Regions from separate parts of the Brevibacillus choshinensis genome, predicted to be linked through region 2. Evidence: riboswitches for the same ligand, from Rfam matches in the RefSeq annotation. Region 2 holds a riboswitch; the other holds the start of a gene.
The links. Region 2 has a riboswitch for cyclic di-AMP ahead of JNE38_RS15525 (CAP domain-containing protein). Riboswitches for the same ligand answer to the same signal wherever they lie in the genome.
Positions count from the first base shown of each region.

Region 1: it holds a riboswitch for cyclic di-AMP, as region 2 does, so the genes downstream of both, JNE38_RS05915 (APC family permease) here and JNE38_RS15525 (CAP domain-containing protein) in region 2, are expected to answer to the same signal.

Region 1 is NZ_CP069127.1:1,091,164-1,100,250, forward strand. It holds gene JNE38_RS05890 (aminotransferase) at 1-614, shown strand, start outside; gene JNE38_RS05895 (winged helix-turn-helix transcriptional regulator) at 766-1,110, shown strand; gene JNE38_RS05900 (NAD(P)H-dependent oxidoreductase) at 1,119-1,667, opposite strand; gene JNE38_RS05905 (winged helix-turn-helix transcriptional regulator) at 1,797-2,171, opposite strand; gene JNE38_RS05910 (NAD(P)H-dependent oxidoreductase) at 2,415-2,954, shown strand; cyclic di-AMP (ydaO/yuaA leader) riboswitch at 3,113-3,269, shown strand; gene JNE38_RS05915 (APC family permease) at 3,456-5,273, shown strand; gene JNE38_RS05920 (NupC/NupG family nucleoside CNT transporter) at 5,347-6,531, opposite strand; gene JNE38_RS05925 (TrmB family transcriptional regulator) at 6,814-7,572, shown strand; gene deoD (purine-nucleoside phosphorylase) at 7,626-8,333, opposite strand; gene JNE38_RS05935 (MFS transporter) at 8,378-9,087, opposite strand, start outside.
Region 2 is NZ_CP069127.1:3,074,017-3,083,103, forward strand. It holds gene JNE38_RS15505 (hypothetical protein) at 1-120, shown strand, start outside; gene JNE38_RS15510 (phosphotransferase family protein) at 283-1,101, opposite strand; gene JNE38_RS15515 (cold-shock protein) at 1,242-1,445, opposite strand; gene JNE38_RS15520 (rhodanese-like domain-containing protein) at 1,884-2,225, shown strand; cyclic di-AMP (ydaO/yuaA leader) riboswitch at 2,371-2,526, shown strand; gene JNE38_RS15525 (CAP domain-containing protein) at 2,534-3,259, shown strand; gene JNE38_RS15530 (hypothetical protein) at 3,317-3,472, opposite strand; gene JNE38_RS15535 (homoserine dehydrogenase) at 3,576-4,589, opposite strand; gene def (peptide deformylase) at 4,617-5,141, opposite strand; gene JNE38_RS15545 (aminotransferase class I/II-fold pyridoxal phosphate-dependent enzyme) at 5,323-6,630, shown strand; gene JNE38_RS15550 (Ger(x)C family spore germination protein) at 6,700-7,821, opposite strand; gene JNE38_RS15555 (GerAB/ArcD/ProY family transporter) at 7,818-8,918, opposite strand; gene JNE38_RS15560 (spore germination protein) at 8,918-9,087, opposite strand, start outside.

The sequences.
Region 1 (9,087 bases), 2.0 Mb from region 2:
AGTGGAAGACGCTCTTGCCGATCATTGAAAAGCACGATCTCTTGGTCATCTCCGACGAGATTTACGCGGAGCTCACCTACGGACGCATGCATGACAGCATCGCTGCGCTGCCAGGCATGAAAGACCGGACGATTCTCATCTCCGGATTTTCCAAAGCATTTGCCATGACCGGCTGGCGCCTCGGCTACGTCTGTGCGACTCCCGACCTGTTGGCAGGGATGCTGAAAATCCATCAGTACACGATGCTGTGCGCACCGACGATGGCACAGATGGCCGCTCTGGAAGCGCTGCGTCACGGGCGCTCGGACATGGAGCGAATGATCGAGAGCTACCGTCAGCGCCGCAACTTTGTGGTAGATGGCTTCCGTCAAATCGGCCTTTCCTGCCATGAACCGGATGGCGCATTCTACGCTTTCCCTTCCATCGCATCGACAGGACTCAGCTCTTCTGAATTCGCAGAAAAGCTGTTGATGGAGGAGAAAGTCGCGGTCGTCCCCGGCGATGTGTTCGGTGAGAGCGGAAACGGCCATATCCGCTGCTCCTACGCAACCTCCATGGAACAGCTGAAAAAGGCGCTCGATCGGATGGAGAGCCTGATGGGGAAATTGTCGTAGGTTGTCTCCTATATATAGAAGAAGAGTTCTCGAAAGAAAGGTGGCTTTCTTTTGAGGACTCTTTTTGTTTACTTCCCTTCCATGAACATTCATAATCATTTGTAGAGTAGGTGCTATTCTAACATGTACTTCCTAAAGGAGAGTGTAACGGATGCGCGAAACCTGTGTCCCGACTGGTGTGGAGCTGAAAGATACAGGATTTGGATATACCTTGTCCTTAATCGGCGGCAAATTTAAAATGATCATTTTGTACTGGCTCGCTGAAAAAAAGGTGATGCGCCATAATGAGCTGAAGCGAAGTATCGGCACCATTTCCTTTAAGACCTTGAGCACCATGCTAAAGGAGATGGAGGCTGATGGACTTGTCATGCGCAAGGAATATCCTCAAGTGCCTCCAAAAGTGGAATATTCCTTGACGGAGCGCGGTCTGTCTCTCATTCCGCTGTTACATATGATGTGCGAGTGGGGAGAGAAGAACAGTTTGCCAGATCAATAGGCACCTCATCACATATGATCGATAAAATCCAGATAATCTTTCGCGCTTTTCTCCAATTCGTTTGCAGACGTGACGTAATCGGTTCCTGGCTCATTTTCGGTGCCATGAAACGCAAAGAACGAGCGATAATCTGCCCGGCAGTACAGGAAGGTGATTTCAAAAGGGGATAATAGGTGCTCCAGCGTATAGCGATATTTTCCCCCCGCCGAATAATCTTCCTTTTTTATTCCGGCAGTTACGGCTAAAGCCGCTTTCCGATCCTTTAATTTATCGCCGCCATTTGAGCCATAGGCCCAACCGTAGGCAAAAACATCGTCCAGCCATTTCTTGAGAAGGGGTGGACAATTGAACCAATAGATAGGGAATTGTAAAACAAGATGATGATGCGCTTCAATCAGCTTCTGTTCTTTTTCCACATCGATGTTTCCGTCAGGGTATACCTCATGCAGCTCGTGTACTGTATATTTTTCCGGATATTTGCTGAGTTCTTCCACCCAGCGCTTATTGATGACAGATGTCTCTATGCTTGGATGTGTAACGACGACTAGAGTCTTCACGGACGCAGCCTCCCAAGATTTTATTTACTTCTTGAGTATAGGGGCCGCTCCATGAGGAAGTAAGTACGCACTTTTCCTTCAGGTACTAACAAAAAGGTTAGTGTCATCTAGCAGTCGTCCCATAAAGCCTCATCCCAAATACTGATCGTCCTCTGACTCCCGCTTTATTTGCTCCATATATTCCAAATGCCGAAACCCCCACCCGCACATATCTCCCAAAACTGAGCTCAGCGTCTTTCCATGCTCGGACAGAAAATACTCCACCTTGGGAGGGATCTCTTGATAGGCGCGACGCACGATGAGACCGTCCTGCTCGAGCTCGCGGAGCTGATTCGTCAGCATGCCCTGTGTGATGTTCGGAAGCATGCGGCGGAGCTCTCCAAAGCGCTTGGTGCCATCGTGGAGGAGGATGAACAAAATGAGGGGCTTCCACTTACCACCGATCGCCTGAAGCGTGGCGAGAATTCCCTGTGTCCGTTTGGGATCGCGAAGATCTTCTTGCATGTGCTCCCCTCCTGTGAATGAGTAGTACCTGCTTTCATTGTTACTTTAGCAGAGTATCCCGATTTTCGACAGTACGCTGATTTTTCGTACCTAGTACGTTTTTTCATACTGCCCTCCGCGGCAATTGATGCCATCCATGGTACGTTTTTCATGACGTAGTCTGAAAAAAGAGCGTACTTTTCAAGAGTCCCTCCTTTCCGAATAATGGGGCTGAAGTGATGAAATGAAGAAAGGGTGTTCCTCTTGAAAATCATGGTGATTGCTGCGCATCCCAAGTTGACTGAATCCCGTGCCAATCGGGCGCTGCTGGACGAATTGAAAAAGCATGACGAGGTTGTCATCCGCGATCTGTACCAGGAGTATCCCGGCTACGACATCGATGTCCAAAGGGAGCAAGAGCTGCTTCTGGAATACGACAGGGTGGTCTTTCAGTTCCCGTTTTATTGGTACAGCTGCCCCCCTCTCTTGAAAAAGTGGTTTGATGATGTGCTGACCCACGGCTGGGCTTTTGGGCCAGGGGGAGATCATTTGCTGGGCAAAGAGTTCATGATCGCCACGACAGCAGGGGGCACGGAAAGAGCGTATCGCTCAGGCGGAGACGACTTGTACACAATAAGCGAGCTGCTCCGACCCATTGAACGAACCCTGACGAAATGCAACGGAACATTCCTGCCTGCATTCGTCGTGTACAATGCCGATCGGGCATCAAATGAAGTACTCGCGCTCGAAGCAAAGCGTTATGCGGAGCACGTACGAACATCCCTGCGTGTGCTCGCCCATTAAGCGGAAATGAAGACTGGAGCGGATGTCCTCCGAGTAGATCCAACTGCTCAGGAGGGCATCTTTTTCATTCGGAAAAAATAAGTGGATCAGATCTTTACAAGCGGGTTCCTTCGGGAGTAATATTTGTTTCGTAATTAACGAATGTGATCCTAACTGCTAAACAAAAATCGCTGAATCCATCATCTGGGAGCGGGGAAACCAACCGTGGCTGCTTTGCGCAAACGCCACATGGGGTGAATCTCGAATCGTTCGAGTAGGGTGACTCTTTCATCCGAATCCGTCAGCTAACTCCGTAAGTGTCATAAGAGAGACAGCAATTACCTTGCGTATGATCGACATAGTTTATTTCGCTATGCCCAGAAGCCAAGTGAGTTTCTTCTCGTTCGGCTTCTTTTTTGATTCCATTTTCCGGGGAAGGGAGTGATGGCAAGAAAAATCTGCATGAGGGTTGTCAGTTTTGAGAGGGGAAACTAACGGAAAATGTATGCGAGGAGAATCAACATGATATCGGGATTAAAACGATTTTTAATCGGCAGACCGATGAAGTCAAAAGAGCTAGGGGAAGAAAAATTATCGAAGGTAAAAGCGCTAGCAGTGTTGTCATCAGATGCTTTATCTTCCGTAGCTTATGGAACGGAGCAAATTCTTCTCGTTTTAGTAACGCTGGGTGCAGTAGCACTCTGGTACTCGATTCCCATTTCCATTGCGGTTATCGGTCTTTTGACCATTCTCATCTTGTCTTACCGTCAGACGATCTTTGCCTACACGACGGGCGGCGGGGCGTACATTGTAGCCAAGGACAATTTCGGAACCTCAACCGGTTTGGTCGCAGGGGGATCGCTGCTGGTTGATTACATCTTGACAGTAGCGGTGAGTACTTCGGCTTCCACCGATGCCATTACGTCAGCCTTTCCGGTCCTCCACGAGCATCGGGTGCTGATAGCGCTGGTCATGATCGTGACGGTGACCATCCTGAATCTGAGGGGGATCACGGAGTCGGCAACCATTTTAATGTATCCCGTATACCTGTTTGTCATTGCTATTTTTCTTTTGATCATTGGCGGGGGATATCAATGGCTGGTCGGTAACGTGCATGGGCAAGCGCCAGTCTATGGAGCAGCGGTGCCGGGAATCACGTTATTTTTGCTTTTACGCGCATTCAGTTCGGGCTGTTCGGCGTTGACAGGAGTAGAGGCCGTCTCGAATGCCATCCCCAACTTCAAGAATCCTGCCCCGAAAAATGCCGCCGTCACTTTGATCATGATGGGGCTCATCCTAGGTGCGATGTTTATGGGGATCAGCTTGTTGGCCTATGTTTACGGCATTGGCCCAACTCCCAAAGAAACAGTCGTTTCCCAAATTGCTTCAGCGGTGTTTGGAAGGGGGATCCTTTACTACTTTATCCAAGCGGTTACAGCGTTAATCCTTTTCCTGGCTGCCAATACGGCGTTTGCTGCTTTTCCGTTGCTGGCTTTTATGCTGGCGAAGGATCGCTTCATGCCCAACATGTTCATGGTGCGTGGAGATCGCCTGGGCTTCTCCAACGGAATCATCTTTCTCGGCATTCTTTCTGCGATCCTTGTCATTTCCTTTGGCGGGGAAACGGAAAACTTGATTCCGCTGTATGCCCTTGGCGTCTTTATCCCGTTTACTTTGTCGCAGGCTGGGATGATGAAGCGTTGGATGACAAAAAAGCCGTCCGGATGGGTAACGCCTTTTCTCATCAATACGGTGGGGATGCTCACCACCCTGACCATTTGCCTGATTTTCCTGATCACCAAGTTTTCACAGGTGTGGACGATATTTGTGTTCCTGCCAATCGTCATCTTTATCTTCCGCAAGATCAACGGACATTATAAAGACTTGGCAGATGAGCTGCGCCTGGATATTGCCGTAGAGAAACCGCAGCCAAAGGGCAGTGTCATTGTCATTCCGGTGGCAGGCATTTCGCAGGTCGTGAAAAACACCATCAGCTATGCACAATCGCTGTCAGATGACATCGTGGCGGTCTATGTGGGATTCAATGATGAGGATATGAAAAAGATGGAGGAAAAATGGGATCAGTGGAACCCTGGCGTTCGCTTGATCATCCTCCGCTCGCATTACCGCAGCATAATCAAGCCCCTGTTTAAATTTATCGATACGGTGGAATGGAAAAAGGCTGACACAGACCATGTGACGGTCATGATCCCGCAGTTCATCACGAAGCGCTGGTGGCACAATCTGCTGCATAACCAAACGAGCCTGTTTCTGCGGGCGTACCTCTTTGCAAGGCAGGATGTCAAAATCGCAACCGTGCCGTACCGCCTAAAAAAATAGATGGAAACGAAAAACAGGCATCGCTGGATGCCTGTTTTCTTGCTTATGGCGGTCGATTCTCAGTGAAGAAGTCTTATAAAAAGACGCCAATGATAGTGGCGGACAAGACGGATGCGAGGGTGGAGCCCAGCAGCAATTTCAAGCCGAATTTGGCTACCACATCTCCCTGTCTCTCATGAAGCGCCTTGACGGAACCGGTAATGATGCCGATAGAGCCGAAATTGGCGAAGCTGACGAGAAATACGGATACAATCCCGATCGTTTTCGGGGATAAGCCCCCTGCGATCTCTTTGAAGTTGAGCATGGCAACGAATTCGTTGGTGACGATTTTCGTGGCCATGATGCTGCCAGCCTGGACAATATCCGATTGCGGAACGCCCATCAAAAAGGCCACGGGAGCAAAGATATAGCCGAGTATGGATTGGAAGGAAAGGTGAGTGGCCCATAAAAAAAGCTCGTTCACCAGATTCATCAACGCAATGAAACCGATCAGCATCGCAGCGACAATGATGGCAACTTTTAACCCATCGAGAATGCTTTCGCTGATCATCTGGAAGAAGGAGGGTTTGCCTGCTTCTTCTTCGACGAGGGGCAGATCCTCTTCATCATCCAGGTCGTACGGATTCATGATGTTGGCAACAATCAAGGCAGACAGGATGTTAACGACGATGGCAACCACGACGTATCTCGGCTCCAGCATGGTCATGTAGGCACCGACAATCGCAATGCTTACGGCGCTCATCGCCGAGGTGCACAACGTGTAGAGGCGCTTCCTGGAGATTTGCCCCAATTGCTTTTTGGTAGTCAGGAACACTTCCGATTGCCCGAGAAAGGCAGAAGAAACCGCTATGTAGTTCTCCAGCTTCCCCATTCCGTTCAACTTGCTTAGGATAAGACCTGCATATCGGATGATGAGGGGAAGAATGCGGAAATGATTGAGAATCCCGATTAAAACAGAGATAAAGATGATAGGAAGCAGCACGTCGAGAAAAAAATTGGAAACCCCGTTGTTTTCGAGTCCCCCGAATACGAAATCGACCCCGCTAATCCCCAGCTTCATCAAAACGTCAAAACCTTTTGAGATAAATCGGATCAGATCAATGCCGATGCTCGTGTTCAATAGGAGGAACGCCAATACAAGCTGGGCCGCAATCATTTTAAGGATGGGGGTAAGCCTGATGTCTTTGCGATTGTTGCTGGCCGCGTAGCCTACGCCGGATACGAACAGCAATCCTGTTACAAAAAAAACGATATTCATTTCTTCACTCTGCCTCCTGGTGCGCTGACTTGATGCATGCATGTCGAGCTGGCTGGTATCCCTTACAAGTATTTTGACCGTTCGGGTACGTGTCATTACCGAAAAAAGCTCTAGGGCCGATTCAAGACAATTTCGAATAGTAAGTTACTACCGTAAGAGTAACCTTATATAGGTTACATGGCTCGCTGTGGATTGTCAATTTCAGTTAGGATGGTTGGATTTGTTTCGTATTATCCCTTATGATGAGTAAAAGAACACCAGTGATGCCGATTAGGAGGATACATGTTACAAAAATTCGGTTTTTCGCAGTATGAAAGCAAAGTGTATGAAGCTCTGGTGTCTAGCGAGGAACCGTTGGACGCTACGAAAATAGTCAAATACTCCGGCGTCCCCAAAGCCAAAATCTATGAAGTGATCGCGCGTTTGATCGATAAAGGCATGGTTATGGACTCGGTATCGGAAAAGAAAAAGCTGTACAACGCGCTGCCCCTGCCGCTTGCCATTGAAAAACTCACGGCAGAATTTCAGGACAACGTGAAGCAATTGAAAATACAGGCGAGCAAAAAATCACATTCCGAGGATTTGGTATGGAGTCTGAAGGCGGATACATCGATTCGGGCACAGAGCAAACAGCTGATTCAAGAGGCGAAAAGCTCGATTCGGATCTCGGCGTGGAAAGATGACCTGATTGAATATTTGCCTTTGCTGGAACAGAAAGAGGATGACGGTGTGGACGTGGAGGTGCTCGTGGTCGGGGCACTGAAGCCCAATATTGCAAAAGTGCACTCCCTGATCCCGGCACAGGAGCATCACACTTTGGAACGATTCCGTTTGCTGATCATCGATGAGCGGGAAGTTATTTTTGCTTGTGAGGAAAATCGTTCCTGGCAAGCCATCAAAACGATGTCCAAGCCGTTCGTAAAAGTCTTTACCGAATTCTTTTACCACGATCTCGCGTTAGCGAAAATCAGCAGGAAGCATTACGATTTGATGATGAATGATGAAGAAATCCGAAGTATCCTGATGCAGCTGCGCTATTAGTCCAGCCGCCTGACCCCATGAAAAAAAACGCAGGAGATATTCCTGCGTTTTTCTCATTTTACGACAATCGCCTCCAACGCCATGAGAATCATGTCGTTAAACGTGGTTTGCCGCTCTTCTGCGGTCGTTTCCTCCCCAGTGAAAATATGATCGCTCACGGTCAGGATGGACAACGCATGCACGCCGAATTTGGCGGCTAGCGTGTAGAGCGCAGTGGTTTCCATCTCAACCGCCAGCACCCCGTATTCCCCCAATTTTTTCACCGGGTCCATGCTTTCGCGATAGAAGATATCCGCAGTCAGCACGTTCCCGACCCGCACAGGCAGGCCTTTCGCCATACCGCTGTCATGCGCTTTTTTCAGCAAATCAAAGCTGGCGCAAGGAGCAAAATCAAATCCGGGAAAGGCAAGGCGGTTCATGTTGGAGTCTGTGCATGCCGTCATCGCGATAATCACATCTCGCACATTTACGTCCTTCTGGATTCCACCGCATGTCCCGACGCGTATCAGGTTTTGAACGCCATACTCGCGGATCAGCTCGTTCACATAAATGGAAATGGAAGGCACACCCATGCCCGTACCTTGCACGGATACGCGTTCTCCGCGATACGTCCCAGTGAAGCCCAGCATCCCTCGGACCTGGTTATAGCAGGTCACGTCCTCCAAAAACGTTTCCGCGATATATTTGGCGCGCAGCGGATCGCCAGGCAGCAGGATATTTTCAGCGATTTCGCCTTTTTTTGCTTGAATGTGAGTGCTCATGGTTTCGCCGTTACAAAAGGAAAAAAGTAACGGCGTACACCTCCTTATACGGTTATAGTCGGTTGGGGTTGGACCGCAGATGGTCTGGAAATGGAAAAAACAGCACACATAAATGAGATCAGGACAAAAATTCCGCCCACCCAAGGCGTGGACAGGACAGAAGCATGGGTAATGACCATTCCGCCGACTGCAGAACCCAAGGCAATCCCAAGGTGCAGAGCTGACGTATTCAGGCCTTGCTGTATCTCATAGGATTCCGGAGCGGACTCAATCAGGTAATTTTGCTGTGCAGGCGTAATGGCCCAGCTCAACATGCTCCATAGAACCATCACGATGAGAAACAGATAGAGGGAGGACGTGACAGCCGGGATGAGGAACATGACTGCGGCAAATGCAGCAATGATGGACAAAATGCTTCGAGTCGATCCCCATTTGTCCGCAACCCATCCACCGATGCCTCCGCCGCATACGGCAGAGAGGCCGAATACGAAATAGATGAAGCTGACCCAGACAGATGACACGTTCAGAGCTGTTTTTAAAAACGGAGTGAAATAGGCGTACAGCGTCAAATGTCCTGTCAGCATGAAAACCGATGTGAATTGAGCGCTGATGATTTTCGGTTTTTTCAAGGTGGCCAGCTGCTGTCTTAGCGGAATCGTTGGCCTTGGCGGTATCTTAGGCAAAAAGGCGTAAATGGCGACCATGGAAGCGAGCGTCAAGACAGAGATGAAAATGAAGGGGGCTCGCCATCCGA
Region 2 (9,087 bases):
GACAGTGACAACGTCCTCCTCAACACCTACGCACGCACAGCAGTCGGCGCAGGCCAAGTCAATGGTCTTTCTGTACTCGATAGCCAGTTCCAAAGCGTTAAGATTGACACCTGTTTCTAATGTAGAATCTATGGAGAAAAGGAATTGTGGCCCTTGCCATAGTTCCTTTTTTCTTTCAATCCGCTAGATACCAACTGGGAACAATCTCCTCAAAATATTCATGGTCCTGGCAAACTCGTGAAATCCGCTCCTGCATTTCCTTCATCTGATGGGGAACCACCCTCAAGGTCCACACAATCGATGAGAAGATGGCCATCGCTGTATACACACCATATCGTATCCAAAAAACATCGCTGGGGCACCCGTTCGCTCAAGATATCCCCTGATTTGACCGATACAAAAAGGAACGCTGGTTTCTCTGCTAAAAAAAGCAAGCTTGGTAAAATCGTGAACAGGATCTCCCCAGTCCATCCGATTAAAATCAATCGCTCCGGCGTACTTTCCCTCATGAACGATCAAGTTACCCACATGAAAGTCATCATGCAAAAATCGGTTCGGTACGTCGCGCAGCAAACGCGTATGGTCTTCGATAAACGTCAGGATTTTTTCCGCTTGGGGAATTCGGTATCCACAATTGTAGTACGCTTCTACATAGCGCTCATGTTTTAGCAAGCAGCGTTCTTCCCATTCAGGAACGGAGGCTTCCGCACAGATCGTATGCATGGCAGCTAGCTGAGTTCCAGCTACTCTCCCAATTTCATATTGTTCCTCAAGAGAAAGAACGGGCAAAGCGTCCTTGGCATCCTCCCCCTCCAGATAAGACAAGACCATGTAGCAATGATTCGATTCCTCCAACACGGCCTGTTCCATGGGTAAAGATGCCTTTACCTCCATTTTTTTCAAAACCTCTAGAATCGCAAATTCTTTTTTCTTTTGCTCCCATGCGGTCCGGTCGGCTATGCGCAGCATTCGCTGGGTACCGTCAGACAGGTATACGCGATATTTGAGATCTGTAGAGAATCCTTTGAAGATTTGCTCGATCCTCTCCGTATTTCGAAGACTCGGTGAGGTATGTATCAATGCTTGCAGCCAGTCCTCCATGCTTTCCCCTCGCTTTCTCATGGCAACCATTTATTATACTAGCAAACTCACGGAAATGGTAGAAAAAGGAATACAAGGGCTCATCAATGGATGAAAACAAAAAAACTGCCCGCGAACGGACAGTTTTTTTAAAGGGAGACTTACAGTTTTACTACGTTCTCAGCTTGTGGGCCACGGTTGCCTTGAACGATGTTGAATTGAACGCGTTGGCCTTCGTCCAAAGTTTTGAAGCCATCACCTTGGATTGCGCTGAAGTGTACGAAAACATCGTCTCCGCCTTCTACTTGAATGAATCCGAAACCTTTTTCTGCGTTAAACCATTTTACTGTTCCGTTCGTTTGCATGAAAAAAAACCTCCAAAAAAGTCAATTTTGAATATGCTAGTCATATTTACCGAAGCAAATAAAGCTCACATATCATGAAGAAATACCCTTATCGATACGTGTGATATGCCTTCATGATATGTGAATCCATACCTACTTCTCAAATATGTGAGAATCGTATTACGGAACTTCAAAACGGGCAAGGTACATCTTTTGAAAACCAAAAACAACGAAAGCCCTGCCTCTCTTTCATCCTTGCGGCTCCGATGACCGCGCCAGTGTGAATCGGGCATTCAAAAAATAAAAAACGTAAGGTGTCCACTTTCTACGTGGATATTACGTATCGGATTTTCAAGTAGCAACCTCATTCTACCATGCCTGTCCAGTAAAAGCAACAAGACACCTTCTATCCCTTACTCTTATGCTTCTGCTACAATCAAGGAAAGGAGTGATCCACACATGCAAAAGGAAACCATCAGCTGCTCTACTTTTCGCAAAACCATCCAGGAAGAAAGCAACCTACTACTGGTTGACGTTCGAGATGAAGAGAAATTCCTACAAGAAAGTCTGCACATAGAAGGAATCGAAACCAAAAACGCCCCCTACGTACATATGAAGGAACAAGATCAGCCCTTTGATGAAAAAACCTCTCATACGTTCCGAGATGCGACGATCATCACGGTCTGCACCACAGGCAACAAGGCACAAAAAGCAGCAGCTCTCCTCCGGGAAAAAGGATATCGTGCCCTTGCACTTGAAGGCGGATTGACGGCTTGGAACGATTTGAAAGAAAACCGCTAATGACTTCTCCCTCTCGATCAATCGAGAGGGATTTTTTCTTATTCCTTCCTACCTGTATTCTCTATTCTATGATTCTTATCCTATTAATCCTACCAAATATTACACCTATCATTCTCCGATAGATCTCTGTTATTCTGGTTCATGCCAAACAAAACAGCCGAAACTTCCTCTCGAATGGAAGTGCGGGGGATCTTTTTCTTGCGGATGAGAGATCTGCATGGGGTGAATCGCTAAAGTGCGTAGGGTTGTTTCCTCAATCCGAATCCGTCAACTAACCTCGTAGGCCAAAAAAAGGAGACGATGTGAATATGAAACGCCTTGGTACGATTGCAATCGCGACTTTGGGATTGGGGTTTGCTCTTTCCGGCTTTTCAAACACAGCTTCTGCCGCGGCAGCGTATAATTGCCCACTGAAAGCAGGGGCGCCTAGCCAAGTGCAACAGCAGCAACAAGTCCAATGGTTCCCATATATCCTTCAAATGAAGCAATTCACACCACAATTTGGATATCAGCCAGTCATGCAACAGCCGGTGCAGCCGCAATACGCAGCTCCAGTCAAACAGCAGCCTGTACAGCAACAACCTGTACAACAACAGCCAGTTCAGCAACCGGTTCAACAGCAGCCTGCAGCTGCTCCGCAACCTGCAAATCAAGCCGATCAACAAGTTTCCTCTGTTGTGAAGCAAGTAGCTGATCTGGTGAACCAGGAGCGTGCAAAAGCGGGTCTGAAACCACTTCAGCTTGATGCTTCCCTGAACAAGGTCGCACAAGCAAAAGCGGTTGACATGTCCAACAACAACTACTTCGACCATACAAGCCCAACGTATGGATCTCCATTTGACATGATGAAGCAATTCGGCGTATCTTTTATGACCGCTGGGGAAAACATTGCAATGGGTCAACGTACAGCTGATGAAGTCATGAACCAATGGATGAACAGTGAAGGTCACCGTCAAAACATCATGAATCCTTCCTTCACCAAAATTGGTGTAGGCTTTGTGAATGGATATTGGGTGCAAGAATTCATCGGATAATGAAATGGTATGGGAAAGCCGAGACCTCAAGTGAGGGCCCGGCTTTTTTGGTTTTTGCTATTCCTGCTTGGATTGAGTGTCCGTGCATTGCTTAGACGTGCAGCCACAATCCTGTTCTTCCATGAGCGCTACATCTTTTTGATGCATCTCTTGCTTCGTCGGATAGGCAGATACTTGCTGCATTTCAGCATTCACATCGTTTTGCTGTGGCACGGGCTGCTCCTCCTCGCCTTGCAAGTAGTCATTGCTCTTTTAGTATACACCGCTCTTTGGCGTTCATTCTCCATGGGAAGAGGGAGCGTGAACCAATCAGTGATTACTGCAGACTGAGAATATGCTCCAAATCCTTCAGCGCTGCTGCAGCCGCTGCGACGGGATCTGATTTCCCGCCAATGACAAGCAGGTCACCCATGACATCCGTTTCCACTCGGATCGCTTTTGTCGTGCCTTTTACATTTGCAAACGGGTGCGCAGAGTCAACTGCCAGCAATTCCACAGAAGCCCGGAGCCCTTCCGGAGTGCGGCGAATACTCCCTATCAGCTTTGGTGTCTTACCGGATTGCTGCCATAGCTGGATTTGCTCACGGGTCACTTCTCGCACACTTGATTTCGCGATGTCTGAAAGTGTCAGCTGAGCCCCAAAAGCGGCGTTCGCCAAAATGGTTACTTTGCACGCAGTATCCCATCCATCCACATCAAACGACGGGTCCGGCTCCGCAATTCCCAGCTGCTGCGCCCTCGCAATCGCTTCCTCGCAAGAGATGCCTTCGTCCATCATGCTCGTCAGGACAAAGTTGGTCGTCCCTGTGAACACCCCTTCCACCGCCTGAATTTCACAACCCGCCAAATTGTACTGCAAAAGATCGATGGTCGGTAAGGCAGCCGCCGTCGCCCCGCTAATCTTGAGAGAGACACCATGCTGCTTCGCCAATGCGGACAGACCTGCATAATCAACAACCAGTGCCCCTTTGGACACCGCGATCGCATGCATGCCAGTTTCTAATGCATGCCGTATGTAAGCGAGTCCGGGCCCGCCCGTTTCAAATTGGGATGGTCCCGTTTCAATGAGGACGTCAGCTTGACAGGAACGGATAAAATCCGAACCGGAAAATGGCATATCCCCCGTTTTCTTTTCCGCAGCAAACGCCTCAAGCACTGAAGGCTGCAGCCCCTTCTCATCATAGACACCGTGAGTCGAACGAGCAGTTCCAACCAAAATCACTTCCATGCCATACTGCTTTCGATAGTGGTCCTGACGCAGCATCAATAATCTCGCTACTTGCTTCCCTACCGAGCCATACCCTGTAATCACTACTTTCCATTGTTTCATCCGTCATCCATCCTGTTGGCAATACGCTTATCGAACCAATCTCCTCTGGTGCATGAGTATTGGATTCGCGTCTTGTGGTTTTAGTTTCTTACCGTTTTTTGCAGAGTACAGCTCATCCACATAATCTATGAACAAGATTCCTTGCAGATGATCCATTTCATGCTGGATGCAACGTGCCAGGAAATCCTCTGCTTCCAATATGACCGTTTCTCCTGCCCGGTTGAGGGTCTGCACTTTTACATAAGTCGCACGTTTGACGATACCGACCACTCCGGGGATCGACAGGCACGCTTCGGGCCCTTCCTCCTCTCCGGATTTCTCCAGCAAAACGGGATTGATCAATTCGATGAGACCATCCCCGCAATCCATCACAATCAATTGCTTGGCGATACCGATTTGAATGGCGGAGAGTCCCGCACGCCCTTTATCTGCATAAATGGTTTGCGCCATGTCATTCAAAATCTTTTCCGTGTTCTGCGTGATGGAAGATATTGCTTTTGATCGCTCACGCAAGATCGGGTCACCCAAGCGAACGATTATCCTTTCAGCCATTTCAATTCCCTCCCGCACTGATTTTCCCACGATTTCACCGTAGCAAAGCCTCTCGAATCTGTCAAAGGGAAACCGAGCATATATCTGAAAAATCATCCCCAGCAAGGGTGACAAATGCATGTAGATGCGCTATCTTTATTGGTAAACGATACAGATGTTCCACTTGAAGAGGGAGGCTACCATGCACGCAATAGCATCACAGCTGAATGACACCATTCAGCGCGAAAATCCACATGTATACGAGATGTTGTCCAATCTGGCAAAGCTGATCTATTTCCCCAAGGAAGGTATTCTCAGCCAATCTGCCGAGGCCAAAGCAAAAGCGAAAAAATACAACGCAACCATTGGGATTGCTTTGGAAAACGGACAACCGATGCATCTGAAAGTCATTCAAGATACTTTGTCTGCTTACCAGCCTAAAGACATTTACGAATACGCTCCACCTGCCGGGAAACCAGAGCTGCGTGCCGCTTGGCGCAAAAAAATGATCGAAGAACAACCCTCGCTCGCGAATCATACCTTCAGCAACCCGATCGTGACCAACGCATTGACCCACGGTCTCAGCATCGTTGCTGACTTGTTCGCAGATGTGGGCGACAGCGTGATCATTCCAGATAAAAACTGGGAAAACTACGAGCTGACCTTCTCCATCCGTCGCGGTGCTGAGATTGTCAATTATCCACTATACAACGACAGCATGAAATTCAACGCTGCTGGACTTCGCGATGCAATCCTTGCACAAAAAGACAAAGGGAAAGCTATCGTCGTTTTGAACTTCCCAAACAACCCGACCGGATATACACCTGGCGCTGAAGAGGGTAAAGAAATCCTCGCCGCTCTCAAAGAAGGCGCGGATGCTGGCATCAACATCGTAGCCGTTACCGATGACGCCTATTTTGGTCTGTTCTTCGAAGATTCCATGCAAGAATCCTTGTTCGCTAACCTGTGCGGACTGCACCCTCGTGTGCTTCCGGTCAAAGTGGATGGAGCTACCAAAGAAGAATATGTGTGGGGCTTCCGTGTAGGCTTCATCACGTTTGCTGATTCTTCCAGCGAGCTGCTGAGCGCTCTGGAGCAAAAAACATTGGGTGTCATTCGCGCGACCATTTCCAGCGGTCCACATCCTTCTCAGACTTTTGTTTTGCATGCGCTCACTTCCCCGGAATTCCAAGCTCAAAAGCAGGAGAAGTTCGACATCATGAAAGGCCGCGCTAACCGTGTCAAACACATCCTGGACAGCGGCAAATTTGATGATGCGTGGGGCTACTACCCATTCAACTCCGGTTACTTCATGTGCCTGAAGCTCAAAACAGTTGATGCCGAAGCACTCCGCCAGCATCTTCTGGATCAATACAGGGTTGGTACGATTGCCCTTGGCGAAACAGACCTGCGTGTCGCCTTCTCTTGCATCGAAGAGAACGGGATCGACGAACTGTTCGACATGATTTACAGTGGTGTCAAAGATCTGGAAAAAGCTGCAGTAAAATAAAGGTATACCCAAAAAAGTCCGCACCCCTTTGCGAAGGGGCCGGACTTTTTTTACTACGCTCCCACCTTCCTACCGTTTCAAGGAACCCACGCTGATGATCTTGACTTCAGGAATGATATTGATTTTTGCCTGTGAGAATGCTCGTCCCCAGTCATCCTCTACCGTCCTCCACTGATCATACGCATAGGCGCGGGCGTATTTCCCCAGTCCGATCGGGTCTAGTTGGCGTTTTTGCAGCTTGGCCACCACGGCTTCCATCTTCTTTTTCATCTCGAGAGCAATGGCCTTTTCTAATCGGTCTTTTTCTTTGAGAGGATTTGCCTTGACCAGCACTTCCGTCAACACGATCTGGTGTTTGAAATGGAGATCAAACTGAAATTTGCCATCTTTCACGGAGGTTCGGTACTTATAATCGGTATAGTCTATAGAGAAGCTAATGTTCTTACTCTCTTCGTCTTTCCCTTGAAATGAATTGTCCATCATTTTCATGGTGATGAAAATCGGATGTTTGGTGTCCTGCTGCAGGATTAACAATTGGATGCTCTCAAGCTCGTCCAGCGACTCCATGTAATACCCTCGCTTATCGAGGAGAGCCGTACCCGCTATCTTTACCTTGTTTTCATTTAGTTTGATCTCGGTCAGATACGGGGTTATTCCCTTCTCGTAAAATTGATCGTAGACTTTTCGTGCAGTCGTATAGACCGAAGCTTCACTCTTGTGACCGGAACGAACCAGCTCTCGCAAATAGACGGGCAGCCGTGGCTTATCACGCACACTCACTCCCATCACTTTTTCAATGCTTTCGTCGGCCATGATCAGATCTACCTTGAGGGCGCTTTTCGTATCGCGAAAGATGACATCCAGCAAATCGAACAATCCCTTTTTCATCAATACTTTTTTCGAAACGATGAGATTCTGGACTTTGCCTGTTTCGACGAGTCCATTGGCTTCATCATCAAAGCGATCCCTGCCTTCGCGAAAGGATGAGGCATGCACATGAAGGATTTCCGTCTTTTCACGAGCTTCGGTCCGAAACACCGGGACTGCGGAATAAATATCCAGCTCTCCATCCTTTGTGATATCTACCCCGAGTGTCAAAATCAGCGTCAACTCATCCAGTCGATTTTGCCCGAAGCACCCCGTCAATAAAAGCATCACAGATAGGAGTGCACATCCTAGCCTTTTTGTCATGGATGCATCCTCGCTTTCGATCGGCCGATTGTCACCATGTACAGCCAGAGTAAGATCGGGAAGGCATACGCGACGTACATGCCGACCTCTCCCCCCCATTTTTGAATGGCTTGTACGTGATAAAACGTAGGATTATAAGCGAAAGCCAACAGAACGAAGCCTATCGACAGCCAGATGATAACCTGCCGGTGATTACGCTTTCCCAGCAGCTGACTCGTGCCGAAAGCAGCGGTAAAGTAATAAGGGATGCCAGTGGTTGAAATCAAAAACAAATAAAAGGCAGAGAATACGACTTCGATCCGTTCGATGAAAGGAAATTCGAGGGTCTCAAACAGGTCGAGTGTCGGCCAAATATATGTCGCTACCTGATAAGGGTTAAATTGTACATAGCATGCTATGGTGACAAGCAGGTACACGAACATGGTAATGCTATTCGCAACGATCAGCCCCGGTGCAGCATGCTTTTTGTTTTTCAAGAACGGATACAGGATAAACGCCAGTTCAAAGCCTAGGAACGATAAGATGGTCGTTTTCACACCTTTTAGCACAGGAAGCCATCCTTCTTTTAATACGGGGAGCAAGTGAATCCAATACCCCCCTCGCATCGACATAAAGAAAAGAGGAAGCATGATGATCATGCCGATCCCCACAAATTCTGCATACCGTCCAAGCATGCGGATCCCATGCTGGGCAAGCATGGCCTTGGGTATGATGAACAGGAGCATCAACAAATAGTTGGGAGTTTGCGGCAAAACCCAGGTCTGTGTGATGTGAATCGCGGCGTACAGGGTGATCATAAACACGAATAGGCTATATAGGATAAAAAGGATGGAAAGCAAAATGCCCAGCCATTTACCCAAATATCGGAGCAAGAGATCAAAAATCGATTCATTCGGGTGGCGCTTCATAATCTGCAGGATCATCAGTCCACCCACATTTGCCAGCACCCATCCGAGCACGATGGAGATCCAGCCATCCGTACTGGCTACCTCTGCCAAATCGGATGGCAGTGTGATGATTCCAATTCCAATCTGTACCTGCGAAATGAATAAGATGTACTGAAATGTAGTGACATCATTGAATTCGTTTGTTTTCATTATGCATCATCACTTCTATTGTTAGGATCTTGACGAATCAATTGCTTTGTCCGATTCGAAAAAGGACGCTTGATCAGACTCCAGATCGGCAATCGGACGAGATTGTCTCTCCATGCAACCGGGTGAAAAGGAGCAAAGGGGCTTCCATACGGTGTCCCCAATGAATCGA